3 regions of the Bacillus sp. mrc49 genome follow, and region 3 is predicted to be linked to each of the others. Evidence: riboswitches for the same ligand, from Rfam matches in the RefSeq annotation. Region 3 holds a riboswitch; each other region holds the start of a gene.

Region 1 (5,112 bases), on a different contig from region 3:
AAACGCTTTTGTTATCGTATCCACCCGTTAACCCTTTAACTTCAAGCATCCGTCCTACCCACTCTCCGTCTCCTTAATAAAATGAGGGCAAATGCAGGTGCCCCGATCAGTGAGGTGATGACCCCGATCGGCAGTTCCGACGGGGCGATGATCGTCCGTGCCACAAGATCTGCCAAAATCAAGAACCCGCTTCCTACCAGCAATGATAACGGAAGCAGATGCCTATGATCTGGCCCCCATATCCTCCGGACCAAATGGGGAATCACCAGCCCTACAAAGCCGATCGTGCCTGAAACGGCAACCGCTGCGCCCGTTAATATCGAGCCCGCGATCAGGATCCACATTTTCCGCCTCTGCACGTCGACACCTAAATGTTTTGCCCGGTCCTCCCCGAAGGTCATCGCATTCAATTCCCTCGTATTCATGATCAGAATCAACGAGCCAATGATGAAAAACGGCAGAATGATTCCGATATAATTCCACCCGCGCATGGACACGCTGCCCATGAGCCAGCCGATGATTTGTCTTAATTCCTCCCCAGTCAACGCAATCATCAAGGATATGAAGGCGCTTAAAAACGAGCTGAAGATGATTCCGGTCAAAATGATCGTTTCGACCTTCATCGATCGATCCATTTTTTTTGCGAATGTCAGTACACAAAAAATCGTGATCACGGAACATAAGATGCTCAATGCAGGAAGCGTATATAAACCGATGAACGGGAGTGATATATTCAGGAATAACGTCACCACTGCCCCGACTGATGCTCCTGACGATATCCCGAGCGTGTAGGGATCGGCAAGCGGATTCCGGAGCAGCCCCTGAAATGCCGCACCCGCGATCGCCAAGCATGCCCCGACCAAACCTGCAAGCAATACACGCGGCAAACGGATGTTCATCACGATATTCGTCAGCATCACATCGGGATCAGCGGAAATCGGCAAATGAAAAATCTCCTTGCCGATTATTTGCATAAGTACGGGGATCGGTACGGACACCGAACCGAATGAGATGCCGATCGTACTGGCAAAAAGTAAAAACAATGACGCAAGCAAATAAGCAAGCGCCCATTTAGTTGTCAAATACGTTCGGATAGATTGATTTGGCAAGTTCCTCTACTCCCTCTATTAAACGTGGACCTGAACGGGTCACCAAGTCGGAATGGACATCAAAAACTTGGGCATTCTTAACCGCCGTAACGTCTTGCCACCCTTTTCGGCCCGTCACTCCACTTACCGGGTCTTTTGTGTAATAACCATAAGTCGTAATGATGACATCCGGATTGGCTGCAATCATCGACTCTTCATCCATTTTGGCCCAGCCATCCACATCCGCTGCAGCATTGTCAGCTGAAATCATCATAAGCATTTCATTCATGAATGTATTTTTACCAGGTGTATAGATATCCGGGGACGGCGAAACCTCCACTAAAACGGTCTTCCTTTCCGATTCCTTTACCGATTTGGCCTTCTCGGAAATAACCTTCAGCTTCGTTTTCATGTCCGTGATGATGTCTTTTGCCTTAGCTTGCTCGCCTGTTGCCATCCCGATCATATCAATGGACTTGTACACCTCATTGAAGTTTTGGGCATCATTGACTACAAGCACATCTATTCCCGCATCCTTAAGCTGCTGGAGCCCCTCCTTCAAATTATGGGCACTCGATGCATGGGCAAGAACAAGATCGGGCTTCAAGGAGACGATCAATTCCGTGTTCATCTCCATGCCGCCCACTTTTTCGATATCCTTCGTTTCTTCCGGGTAATTATCATTGTCGGACACGCCAATAACCTTATTACCTAAACCAAGCGCAAAGACCACTTCCGTATTGCTTGGTATCAACGTAACGATTTTCTTCGGTTTTTCTTCTATCGTCACCTTTTCACCCGTTGCATCTTTAATCGTAACCGGGAAGGCTTGTTGTGTAGCCTGATTCGTCTGCTGCTTTCCTTTTCCTTCATCGGCCGTGCCGCTGCAGCCAACCATCATGCCAGCCGTCAGCAACATCACCAGTATCAGGCCAAAAATCTTCTTCACGTTCATTCCCCACAATCATTTCATTTAGTTTTAGCCCGCCTTAAGCGAGGACCCCATGACAAAAAGCATCCCCCGTCAAACGGAAGATGCTTGTATGGCAACAATATCATGAAGGACTCTTTACAGTCTGCCACACACCTCCCCATCCGCGTGGGTCACAGGTGTACGAATCTTGGCAGGTCTCCTGGCTCATGGTCATCGTCAACGGCATCTTCCCATATCCCAAACAGTGGCATACAGCCGTCAGCTCCCATATACAGTGGCGGGACCGCGCTGGCATTGAACCAGCTTCCCTTTTAAGTCATTTAGACACCAAATCGTTCATATGTATATAATTTTCACTGCTTATCATTATACACCATGCAAGAAGCGATTATTGGAGGATTTTTCACAAAACGCCTGTCCAGCTTCAGCGATTGGACGCATTTTCAATCAGTGATGCAAATCCCCCGACGGATAATCCCGGTGAAATCCGTACGCGATGCAGGGCATGCATCCCTTGATCACTTGTTGCCCCGCCAGGTTCGGTGGTGACTGCCATCTTGTATCCCGCTTCTTCCGATAACCTGAGGCTCTCCTCGTTATAACGGCCGACTGGATACGAAAGTACCGTCGTCTCCTGGTTCAGAATGCGATCGAATAAATCCTTGGACTGGACCATTTCAGCTTCCTGCTGCCCGGAAGTCATCCGGTTCAGCTCAAGATGGTTGATTGTATGACTCTCGATGGAAATCCCATCCGCACTCATCTCCATCATTTGATCTTCCGTCAGGTGATGAGCTTTACCAATGGACTTCCCGATCATGAAGATGGTCGCTTTCAACTCATATTCCTTCAATATAGGAAAAGCCTCCGTGTAGTTATCTGTATAGCCATCATCAAAAGTAATCCAGACACACTTTTCACTTGGCATTATATTTTCGCTTAAAACGAGAAAGGCTTCATTAGGCGATAAAGTCTGGTAGCCATTTTCCCGAAGCCAAGCCATTTGCAGCCGGAATTCCTCCTTCGGCACCCGAAGGTTATTCCCCTCCGAAATACTATGGTACATCAATATCGGAAGCCTAACCTCGGACTCGGCCCTTATCCAGCCACTCGTATCGATTCGTTCAGGACTTGCTCCATCCTCCGAATCTATTTCGGCCTCATTCTCCTCTGCTGCAGCCACCTCGATATTATCTTCCGCAATCGGCGCAGCCGTCTTTTTACCTATTTTCTCTAAAACACCTTGTGAACAGCCAGCTAAAATAAAAGCCACAAACACTGCTGCCATCCATACCAATCTGTATTTTCCCACTATCATTCTCCTATTTTTTTCTAGCATAATAGTACCAGAAAACCAACGAATAATAAAGTATTCCAATTAACGCAATAAAAGGTAAAAATTATCGTTAAATGACCCGCCAGGCATTTTTTTTCATAATTATAAGCTACTCACTTGAAAAGTTTGCCTATAACCAATATAATAAACAAGTCGTCGACCTTTTAATATGTCCCAGTAGCTCAGCAGGATAGAGCGACAGCCTCCTAAGCTGTAGGTCGTAGGTTCGATTCCTATCTGGGACGCTAAAAAAAACCCCTTACATGTTAAGGGGTTTTTTGTTTTATATAACAGTTTCTTGCCTAAAATGAAAAATCAAATTGCAATATAACCTTTTCACCCTTTCAATAAAATTCTGTAAGTGTTTCTATGACACGTTGTTTTTCTAAGATAGAACATACAGGAAAGCTAAAGGACGACGAATATATAGAAAACCTTGGCGTGAAATGATGTTCGCGCAGGATTGCGAAAAAAATTCAAAATAAATGTTTCAACCTGTCCTACCCGGGTATATAAATACTGTAAGACATTCTCAACCAAAGGAGATGATGTGCATGAGTACAATCAGAAGCCAATGGAACAAGGAGAATGACGCAGCGGTGTTTAGTCCCGGTGATCAGCGTTAGAGTCAATTGAAGCGTTAGATGCTAATCAAAATGGGAATTACTACTCTTCTCATCCAAAGGAGGAAGATACTGATCATGAGTATTTACAGCCGATGGAATCCAGAGAATGATGAAGCGATTTTCAGTCCAGGTGATCAGCAGCCATTCAGTACGCTCATACGAGTAGATTCCGAAAAACACACAAAAAAAATGGACAACACACTTGAATATGAATGACATGGCACCGTACTGAATGAAATTTAGTCGAAGCAGTAATATACAGAAAAAGGATGGAGCGAATGCTCCATCCTTTTTTCTTGTGCGCACTGCAGGCATACGGCGCATTTGTTACACGTGAAACACTTTCCTTGTGGCCGCATTCACGATCCTGACAGACAAGCATTTCCCCCTTTTCATTATTCACTACACGCATCAGCCTGCCACATGATCTTGCTTGCATTTCTGGCGCATATCGTCAATGAAAACCTGTTTGGCAAGAATTCCTTTTGCAATCGCCGTTAGCTTTTGCTCCTCCTGTGCCGTCTAAGCAGGCGACCTCAGGTCTTCAGGCGCCAACTCGAGGAGTTGCTTTCCTTTTGAATTTACGTGAAGGCCCTTCCCTCTCTTTTCGACCAAGAAGCTTTCGAACAGTTGCCACTGTCCCGATCCCGGCGGCTTCGTTTCAAGGGCTCAAATGAACTGTATAGGCCATTCCCTCTTTGAAATTATGTTATATTAGACGGTAAATAGTTAGTAAGGGAGTTTGAACAAATGTCAAAAAGTGTGGTAATTGCTGAAAAGCCTTCAGTTGCACGTGATATTGCGAATGTATTGAAGTGTAATAAAAAAGGCAATGGATTTTTAGAAGGCGATAAGTATATCGTTACGTGGGCATTAGGTCATCTGGTTACTCTAGCAGATCCAGAGGCATATGATATGAAATTTAAAACATGGAAGCTGGAAGACCTGCCCATGCTTCCTGAAAGCATGAAGCTAGTTGTCATGAAACAAACCGGAAAGCAATTCAATGCTGTTAAAACACAATTGAATCGCAATGATGTGAATGAAATAATCGTGGCGACTGATGCGGGGAGAGAAGGAGAATTAGTTGCACGATGGATCATCGAGAAATCAAAAGTGAATAAGCCC
Region 2 (5,112 bases), on a different contig from region 3:
ATTCGCCCTTTTTTCAGCGTTTTTCAATATTTGGGATTTCAATGATCGCTATATCGTCAAGGGTGAGATGGACCGGATATTAACAAGGCCGATACATAGCCTGTTTCAAGTCATTTTGGAAAGAATCGAGCTTGAATCATTATTTGGTGTTGTGACTGGTTTGATCATAATATTTTACTCTGGGGCATCACTGAATCTGGAGCTTGCCTGGTATGATCCGATTCTTTTCATCATCTTTGCCATTGGAGGGGCGCTTGCTTATGCAGCCATTTTCGTTGCGATAGCAAGCATCGGGTTCTGGTCGGACGCAAAAACCTCCATCATGCCCATGATGTATAATATCGGGAATTATGGACGCTATCCTGTCGATATTTATAATAAGATCATTCGCTTTGTCCTTACATGGGTGCTGCCATTCGCGTTTGTCGGTGTTTATCCGGCATCCTATTTCCTTAGGAAAGAGGAGTGGTATGCGTATGCATTCGCCACACCTGTAATTGGGGTTATCTTTTTCATGATATCCGTCGTCATTTGGAATCAGGGAGTGAAGCGGTACCGCGGGGCAGGAAACTAAAAAGAAATCCCTTCAGCCATCAGGTTGAAGGGATTTCTTTTTGTTTATTTACGCTTATTCTTTCTTTCTATATATCTTGCCTGGGCTTCGGCATATTGCTGTTTTTCCATTTCCGTTTCCGGTATTACCATTGGAACTTCGGTCGGCTTACCATCTTCATCAATGGCAAGCATCGTTAAAAAGGCGCGTGCCGTAAGCTGCTTTTCACCTGTTAATAAGTTTTCTCGTTCCACCTTCACGAATACCTCCATGGAAGTGCGGTGGGCACATGTGACATAAGCCTCAAGGTTAATCGCGTCTCCTGTCTTGATGGGTGCCAAAAAATCAAAAGAGTCGCTTGATGCTGTCACGACTGGCTTTCGACAATGGCGCATAGCCGAAATGCAGGCTATTTTATCGACATATGCCATTACCTTCCCGCCAAAAATGGTATTGTGATGATTTGTGTCAGGCGGGAAAACAAGGTCAGTTAAAAAGGTCCTTGACTGCTGTGTGGGATGGCCTGGTGCTATCTCTACGTCGTTTTCGATCATTTGCCGGTTGTTTGGGCCAATAGATTTTCCCGGACGATTTTGGCTGCCTCGACCATATTTTTAAGGGAAGAAACCGTTTCAGGAACGCCCCTAGTTTTCAGGCCGCAGTCAGGATTGATCCAAAACTGGTCTTTATCCAATACCTTGATGCCTCGTTCAATCATGTCGACCATTTCCTTCACAGCCGGGACTCGAGGACTATGAATATCATATACCCCTAGGCCAATTCCTTTTTCGTATGTCTTTTCCTCGAATGCGGAGGCAAGCTCCCCGTGGCTGCGGGATGTTTCGATGGAAATGACATCGGCATCTAGGGAAGAGATGACATCCATGAAACTGTTGAAGTCACAATAGCACATATGCGTATGGATTTGCGTTGTATCTTCCACGCTCGATGTGGAAATCAGGAACGAATTCACCGCCCAGTTCAAATACTCTTCCCGGTCGCTTTTCTTCAATGGAAGTCCTTCTCTAAGTGCAGGCTCATCCACTTGGATCATTTTGATTCCTGCCGCTTCCAAGGCAAGTACCTCTTTATCCAAGGCAAGGGCAAGCTGATAGCAAACATTCTCCCTTGAAATATCATCACGGACAAATGACCAGTTCAAAATCGTTACAGGACCTGTGAGCATTCCCTTTACCGTTTTCTTTGTCAGTGATTGAGCATGGACGCTTTCCCTGACAGTCATCGGCTCGATGAAATGAACGTCGCCGTAAATGACGGGGGGCTTGACGCAACGAGAACCGTAGGATTGAACCCATCCTTTTTCCAGAAAGACGAATCCCCCCAGCTTATGGCCGAAATATTCAACCATATCCGTCCGTTCAAATTCTCCGTGAACGAGAACATCCAGGCCGATTTCTTCTTGAATTTCGATCCACCTGGCAATCTCATCATTTATGAATGTTTCATATTGGGCAGCAGTCCAATCTCCTCTTTTGAATTTACTGCGTGCTTGTTTCACTTCAAATGTCTGAGGGAAGCTGCCGATCGTTGTAGAAGGAAGAAAAGGCAACTTGAAAAATTCACGTTGTTTTTGGTAACGCTCTTTAAATGGCAGCTGACGTCCCGAGGTCTTGGATTTAACCTTTTCTACATCGGCTTGTACTGCTTTATGATTCCGGGCCTGGGAACTGGCTAACGTTTGGATCGCCAATTTATTCGCATCCACTTTCTTTACGATTGCCTCCAAACCTAGATTGCTGCCTTTGACAAGGGTAGTGATTTCTTCTAGCTTCTCATCCGCGAAGGCAAGTGCCTCCTTCACTTCTTTAGCAAGCGCGTTTTCATTGCGAACGGTCACTGGAACATGAAGCAGGGAACAAGAGGGTTGGAGCCAGATTTTATCTTCTGCCACTTTGTTCTTGATCGTCTCGATTAATTGAAGCTTGCTCGATAAATCGGAAAGCCAAATGTTTTTTCCGTCAATCACGCCTGCACCAAGCACTTTGTCTGCCGGGAAGCCGAACGTTTCAAGATTGCGGACATTTCTTTGTTTATCATGAACAAAATCGAGCCCGATTCCCTGAACTTTCAATTGAGTGACCGCTTCATAGTGTTCCACGGCATCAAAGTATGTTTGGAGCATGATGTTCAGGTGAGGTGCCGCTTCATTCAGTTTTTCATAGAGGTATGTAACAGTTTCCATATCATCTTTGGATATCGATGAAACAAGGGAAGGCTCATCTAACTGAACCCACTGCACACCTTCTTGCTCCAACTCCTGCAATATTTGTGTATAGAGGGGGAGCAGGCTCAGGATGATGCCAGGGATATCTTCTTTATTGAAGCCTTTGGAAAGGGAGATGAAGGTATACGGTCCGATAAGCACCGGCTTCGTTTCAATCCCCAGCTTCTCCTTGGCTTCCCGATATGCAGCAAGCGGCTTATTTTCTGTTAAAGTCAGCTGGGAGCGTTTTAATTCCGGGACAATATAGTGATAATTCGTATTGAACCATTTCGTCATCTCGGATGCGACTTCGTCCTTGTTACCGCGGGCCATTGAATAATAAACGGATAGCGGGACACTGCCTCCTTCATAAGAGGAATAACGTTCGGGAACAAGACCGAACATCACGGAAGTATCGAGCATTTGGTCATACAAAGTAAAGTCATTGACAGGAATGATATCAACGCCTTGCTCTTTTTGCTTTCGCAGGTTGCCCAACCGGATCGCTTCCAGTTGCGATGTGAATTCCGTTTCTTCGATTTTTCCTGACCAGTAAGCTTCTAATGTGCGTTTCCATTCACGATCTTCCCCGATGCGCGGGTATCCCAGATTACTACTTTTCAAAATTTCCATCCTCCTACATTCTTTGAATTTGATTGATATCCAACAAAAAAAGCACCCCTAACAGTCAAAAAGAGAAAGTTAGAAATGCTTAAAATAAAGTGTCAAGCGAATTGCCACTTACATGAAAGGTTCCTAACACCTCCCTATCTCCCGTAGGTTAAAACAGTGTTGTTGAAACAGGCAGGTCTCCTGACTTAGGGCATATCATTAGCGGCAAGCCTTCCCAATCCTTAGGATCAGTGGCATATCGGGTGGCGCTAACATTCCCATTACAGTGGCGGGACCGTGCCGGGATTACACCGGACTTCCCTTTTAATCCTAATGAACATTAGGAACCTGTTTCCACATATGAAATTCGATAAGTTAAAAATTTATAAAATAGAAACTATTATAAAAATTTAGACAATCTTAACATATCCGACCAAAAGGGTCAACAAGCAAAAGTTTCGTAAACAAGCCCTATGACAAGGCTGAAGTCTTTTCAAAATAGAATATATTGATTGGACAGGGAGTATGTATAAGGAAGTGGGCGTTTTGAAATGGGGCGTGGGGGATGACTTTCTACATCTTGATTGCCGGAATCATTTTTTGCATGGTGATGAGCATTCGGACGTTATTTCTTGTCGAGTCGGGGGGGAAAAAGTTCTCTCTTGAAGATATGCTTTGGCTCGGCAATTTATATGCGACGATATTGGTTGGTTTTGCACTGATTTATTTATTATACGAGCTTCAGAATCACTCAGTGATTCTTGATATGGGCAATCGATTGGATGGCACTTTTTATGAACAACTGAAAACTTCTTTTTATTTCAGTGCGATGACGATGTTTTCTGTAGGATATGGCGATATAGCACCTATAGGCATGGGCCGGATGATAGCGACAATACAGGCATTCATCGGATACACGCTTCCGGCGGCATTCGTGATTCGGACGGTGATCGACCTGGACCAGAAGGATAGGAAGGATAAATGAAAGTTGTGTTTCTTTCGATTATTGGGTACCCTTACCATAATGAAGAAAATGGAGGGTTCAATATGACTGTTAAAATTGGAGAAAAAGCACCTGATTTTCATTTACCTGCTAACAACGGTGAAATGGTTTCCCTTTCGCAGTTCAAGGGCAAATACGTTGTTTTATATTTTTACCCTAAAGATATGACCCCGGGTTGCACGACGGAGGCATGTGATTTTCGGGATCACAATGAACACTTTGAGGAATTGGATGCTGTCATCATTGGCATCAGCCCGGACCCAGCCGCGCGTCATGAAAAGTTCATTGAAAAACATGGATTGCCTTTCCTTTTACTGGCTGATGAAAGTCATCAAGCTGCCGAAGCATTCGATGTGTGGCAATTGAAAAAGAACTTTGGCAAGGAATATATGGGCATTGAGCGTTCCACCTTCCTGATTGACAAGGAAGGCATGATCGTCAAAGAATGGCGCAAAGTAAAAGTAAAAGGCCATGTTGAAGACGCTCTTGAAACTCTTCGTGAACTCCAAAAATAAGGGTGAGCGACATAGGGAGCTCGCCGCCAAGTTGATTCATCATTCAATACGATTGAAGCCAAAAGAGAGAATCCTGATAAGGGGCCATATCCGCACGAAGCCACTGATTAAAGAGCTGATCGTTGAAGCTTACAGAGTCGGGGCCTTTCCATATGTAGAACTGGAGGACGATGAAATAAATCGTCACCTGTTACGAGGGAATGTA
Region 3 (5,112 bases):
GTATTTTCATCCGATTCAAACAAGTGGATCGAGTGTAAGATGCCGCTTCCTGATATTGTTTATAATCGTATACCCTCCAGGGGCTATGAGGCTTCGGCAGAATTCCAATCACTCATGAGCCATTTCAATGAGCACCATGTGAACATTTTCAATCCAGGTTTCCTGGATAAATATCTAATGTTCGAAGCTTTGATGGATGATGGCTCCCTCACCAAGCACCTGCCGGCAACAGCGATCCTGCAAAAGCGCGAATGTTTGGAGTCATTCCTTGATACACATCGGCACATCTACTTAAAACCTTGTAAAGGAAGCCAGGGAAAAGGCATTTACACCCTCCGCAAAAATCCTGATGATACACTTTTGTTCAACAGCCTGAAACACAGCGAGACTTTCTCGAATTTCGCTTCTTTCTGGGAAACGAAAAAAAAGGACTTATTAAAAAGAAATTACCTGGCTCAGCGGGCGGTCGTACCAAAAAAACTTCTTGGTCACCGTTACGATTACAGGGTTCTCGTCCATTATGAAAAAGGCTTTTATAAAGTAACGGGCAAAGCTGTAAGAATGTCACAACTGCAGGAAATCACTACACACACTCCTCGAGGCGGTAAGCTTTATCCCTATCAAAACCTGCAATCAAAAAGGCTAAATTCAACATTGGCTAGAATCGCCCAAAAATGCGGAGAAATTCTTTCAAAAAAAATTGGCTTTCTCGGCGAATTTTCGATTGATATCGGTGAAGACGAATCGGGCTCGCTCTTCATTTACGAAGTGAACTCCAAGCCCATGCAATTCGACGAAGAGGAAATCGAAGCTAATCGGCTTTTACATTTAAAAAACCTTTTCATGGAATTAACTTTTTCCAACAGGAAAATAAAATAACACCTCCTGCTGCCGTTTTCCATTATAATGTAATGTGAGACAGCATATATGGAGGTAATACATATGATCAGTCATTTTCAATGGGCACCGCTGCATAAGAACCTGCCAGGGTGGAAAATTTCCTTTTATTACAATAGACAATCCATCCAGGCTTTATATCATAAAGATGGAACCATCGAATGGACAGCCAACCCACCTGCAATGGAAGATGAACCGAAACTCAAAACCATGATACATGACTTGATGGTCTATCATGTTTATGAATAAACCGTATCGTCCAATTGCTTTTAGGAAAGCTTGAAAAGAATAAAAATCCCTCTATTGCCTATACTAATGAAAAGGTTAGGAGGGATTTATTTTGGACAAAGAAAAAATGACTTTTTTAAAGGATAGCGAGTATGATGGACGGGATTCCGCCTTCCTTGACATCGATCGCTATATCAATGAAGGCTTGGCAGGCGGCAATGTTTATGAGGCCGCTGATCTTCGGAACATTGAAGAAGCACATGATTTCTATGACGAGACCGATCCTAACATCAATAAATAGACGACCTTATTGCCAGGGCTCTCTTTTAGGAGAGCTCTTTTTGGAGCAGGACTGTTTCCCCGAACATTTCTCGAACCACACTCTCATAGGCGACTTCCAGATTACGGGAAAATAATTCCTTTTCAGCGGAACTTATTGTTTGCCCATTGATTTCCTCTGTAAGTTTTTCACGATTTCCGCTTAAAGAAATCGTTTCCCCTCCCGAAAAATTGTACATAACCTGGGTTTTAAGATGATCCGTGAAATATTTAACCGTTCCAAACATTTGTATTCCCCCCTTAAAAAATAAAAAAACAACTTCCCGGAAGGAAGTTGTTTGAATGCAAACGAAGCATAACAAAAATAAACATGTTTTTTCATTTTTAAAAATGAAAGCATGCTTTTGCCAATTTTCGCACGTAACATCCCCTATCCTCGTAGGCATTTGATGATGTGCTAAAAACAGGCAGGTATCCTGGCTCATGGTCAACGCTTTTCGAACCTTCCCATTCCCTTTTGCAGAAAACAGTGGCATCACTCGAATCGCTCACATATACAGTTGCGGGACAGCGCCGGATTCCAACCGGCTTCCCTTTTAAGCAGATAAATAGATGTTTCATATCCGCACCCGTTTCTAGACTTATTTAGTTTTCCATTTAAATGTATCAAATTATTTCCTGGATTACAATCCGCTCACGCGATGAACGATCATCTCGTTTTCAGCCTTATGGTTTCCGCCATTCCCTTAACGAAGTTGATACCGTTGAATTTTTTCCAAAGTGAACGTACAAAAGGGTTATTCAAAATCCTTGTAATCCGCTGCTTGCGTTTAATTTTTTTCAACAGACCTTGCTTTGCATGAATTTGCTCATAGACCCGGCGGCTATTGGAATGATCGATATATGGAAGATATGTTTTCCTTAACTGGCCAAATGCTTCTTTTTCCGCAAAACCGGTTTCGGCATAGGCGTTAATCGTCGAAATCAACTTTTCTGTAGTGAATACCTGATCACCAAATAATTGATTATCCATATTCATATAACTTCCTTGATACTTATTGTATGTCTCGAGATCGAATTGGTAAAAAACAACAGGTTTTTTTTGATAAAACATATCCCAGGCGACACTCGAGTAATCCGTAATCAACATCGATGCTTCCATCAATAAGGTATTCAAGTCTTCTTCATTGGAAATCGTGAACCGCTGATTATCAATGGAAAAATGTTCGATAAAGTCCTTGAATTTAGGATGCAAATAAAAATGCAGCGTCAAATCATGCTGCTCCAATAACCTGCTCAATTCTTTTGATTGTAAAAAAGTTTTGAATACTTGTACATACTCACTCTTTTCCACTTCCTCAAAAGGTAAGTTTTCAAGCCATACGCGCCATGTCGGCATCACTAAAATCCTTTTCCCGTTCGATCTATTTTCAATGACATCCCAGCGGGGAAGGCCGCTGACAATCAGTTCGTTTTTGTTATAGCCGAAATGATTCTGGATGATCTTGCCTTCCTCGGGTGAGGAAACGACAAAAAGGCTTGGTGCGTTAATGCTGGATTTTTTAAAGATGCTGTTAAGTTTTTTTAATCCGATAACGCCATGCTGCAAAAAGACAAGCGGCTTATAATTCATCGCTTTTCTGATCCTGCCCTTTTGAATTCTTATGTCGTATGCATGCCCTTTAGTTTCGGAGGATACCAATAGCTGTGCGGCAAACATGAACACCATATATTTAAAGCTCATGAATTCAACGACTCTATTTTTCATGCTTTCCAATTTCGGGTAATCTTCCGAATCAGGTTTAATGATGTAATATGCTTGTTGACGGTTATGATTTTCATAGATGTATTTAAAGAAGTAGTATCCGTTATCTTGAGCCCTGTCAGCGGTTTTCTCGTAAATCAGCCAAATGTTTTTCTTTTTATAGTAGGGAAGCAGCAGTCTATAAACCCACGAAGCCAGAACTTCTTTAAAAAAGTGCATGTTCGTCTCGTACTCGGTTCTTTCCTTATAAGTCAGTGCCACAGTGCCTGATGCCGTCAAATATGGATATACCCAATATCCGTTATCAAAGGTATAGGACATGCCAAAAAGTCGTTTGTTCAACTTTCTCAAGGCCATGCACGTAGGGTTCTTCAAACGAATATAGTGGTCCTTCCCCCCTACCCTGACCATTAAATAGAAATCATAATAAAACGGACGCCATTCCATCGACTTAACATCGATTGTAAAAGACAGTTTATGACCTTTTCCTTTAACAGGGAATATATACTGCGTGTTATCCGAAACATCCCTCTGCTTTAGGACCATTCCAACCAGTTCATATTCCTCTTTCAATTCAAGGCGTACGGTACCCGTCAGAATAGTACCCTTAAAACGCAAGGATTTCAGTGATAGTTTTGCTGAAAGGACCTCATCCGACAGGTGGATCGGTTGTTTGATGACAATGCTCAGTCCGCCTGATGCCGTAATATAAGGGGTGATCACTTGAACGCCAATAGAGGGGATCGAATGGAAATACTCATTCTTTCCCCCGCTAATTTGTATTCGATGCAATTCGCCACTTGCTTCCATATACAAATCCCATCTGGATGCCGCTTGATAATATTCTGCGGAAAAATTTTTCAGGTGGATGACGATCTTGGAATCGATCATTTCCGTCTCGAAGGTCCATCTGATTTTCATGGTTTTTTCAATGCCGATGATATTCAGTGACTTGGGGTCCTTGCATTGAAAGGAAATTTTTTCGTCTTCACTTATGAGATTATCCACCGTGATTATCTTCTTCTGTTCCATAGGCCGCGTATCCCCCTTTCATTCAGATTCATTAAATGATCTCTTAATGAAAAAGCCAGCTTCCTTGTTACTTTCCCTCGCTTCGCCAAGCGCCACAGCTTTCTCAGCACGGTCACTTTTGAGAGTTTTTTAAAGAAGGAAACTCTCCTTGGCCTCAATCTTTTTTCATTTTTAACAATATTATCATATATACGTTCGCTATTTTTATTGTCGATATTAGCAAAATAATGGCTTCTTTTCTCCTTGAAGATATCTTGTTCCTCAAAGTTGTTACGCACGCTATTTTCAATGGAAGTGATCAATTCATCCGGATCAAGTGCCTGATCACCGAATAACTCCTTGTTCATATCCATGTAGCTTCCTTGTAATTCCGTATATTCTTCAAGATCGAACTGATAAAAGATTGTCGGTTTTTCAAGATAGTACATATCCCAAGCTACACTTGAGTAGTCTGTGATCAAAAGCGCCGATTCACGGATCAACTTGCTGATATTGACATCACCGAACTTGATGATCTCGATTTGGTCACAAGTTGTATGGAATTGTTCGATAAATGGCTGGAATTTGGGATGGACATAAAATTTCAATTCGACATCGTGCATCCTAAGTAAATCCATCAATTTCTCGGAATTCAATAAACCGATATAATTTTTAAAGTAATTCGATTCGATGAATTCTTCGTTTGACACTTCATTAAGCCAATTTCTCCACGTAGGCATCAAGAATATTTGGCGTTTTATCGGAGTTTCTTCTTTGTTTACGTCATCCCAGCGACTTAAACCGGTTACGATGATATCCTTCTCATTATATCCAAAATAGTTTTTCACGATTTCTTTTTCGAAATCTGAAGAGGTAACGAACAAATCCACTTCCTCTGAAGATCCCTTATTTAACGTACTGTCTATTTTCTT

What was found. A riboswitch is a leader RNA that binds a small molecule or an ion and turns the genes downstream of it on or off. The one in region 3 is predicted to bind cobalamin.
Region 1: another riboswitch for cobalamin. It lies ahead of CVN76_RS16690 (ABC transporter substrate-binding protein); the one in region 3 lies ahead of CVN76_RS26885 (hypothetical protein).
Region 2: another riboswitch for cobalamin. It lies ahead of metE (5-methyltetrahydropteroyltriglutamate--homocysteine S-methyltransferase); the one in region 3 lies ahead of CVN76_RS26885 (hypothetical protein).

What each region holds. Positions count from the first base shown of each region.
Region 1 is NZ_PHNG01000703.1:8,573-13,684, reverse strand. Features, by position in the region: partial or broken gene CVN76_RS16700 (ABC transporter ATP-binding protein) at 1-49, opposite strand, end outside; gene CVN76_RS16695 (FecCD family ABC transporter permease) at 42-1,109, opposite strand; gene CVN76_RS16690 (ABC transporter substrate-binding protein) at 1,072-2,043, opposite strand; cobalamin riboswitch at 2,195-2,369, opposite strand; gene CVN76_RS16685 (polysaccharide deacetylase family protein) at 2,447-3,310, opposite strand; tRNA gene CVN76_RS16680 (tRNA-Arg) at 3,530-3,603, shown strand; gene CVN76_RS31080 (hypothetical protein) at 4,060-4,200, shown strand; partial or broken gene CVN76_RS31820 (DNA topoisomerase III) at 4,274-4,617, opposite strand; gene CVN76_RS16675 (DNA topoisomerase III) at 4,735-5,112, shown strand, end outside.
Region 2 is NZ_PHNG01000791.1:28,036-33,147, forward strand. Features, by position in the region: gene CVN76_RS25455 (ABC transporter permease) at 1-574, shown strand, start outside; gene CVN76_RS25460 (acyl-CoA thioesterase) at 619-1,107, opposite strand; gene metE (5-methyltetrahydropteroyltriglutamate--homocysteine S-methyltransferase) at 1,104-3,410, opposite strand; cobalamin riboswitch at 3,564-3,756, opposite strand; gene CVN76_RS25470 (potassium channel family protein) at 3,955-4,374, shown strand; gene bcp (thioredoxin-dependent thiol peroxidase) at 4,437-4,907, shown strand; partial or broken gene CVN76_RS25480 (aminopeptidase) at 4,864-5,112, shown strand, end outside.
Region 3 is NZ_PHNG01000800.1:118,204-123,315, reverse strand. Features, by position in the region: gene CVN76_RS26900 (YheC/YheD family endospore coat-associated protein) at 1-879, shown strand, start outside; gene CVN76_RS26895 (YheE family protein) at 943-1,146, shown strand; gene CVN76_RS26890 (hypothetical protein) at 1,238-1,426, shown strand; gene CVN76_RS26885 (hypothetical protein) at 1,452-1,691, opposite strand; cobalamin riboswitch at 1,854-2,052, opposite strand; gene CVN76_RS26880 (CDP-glycerol glycerophosphotransferase family protein) at 2,114-4,201, opposite strand; gene CVN76_RS26875 (CDP-glycerol glycerophosphotransferase family protein) at 4,183-5,112, opposite strand, start outside.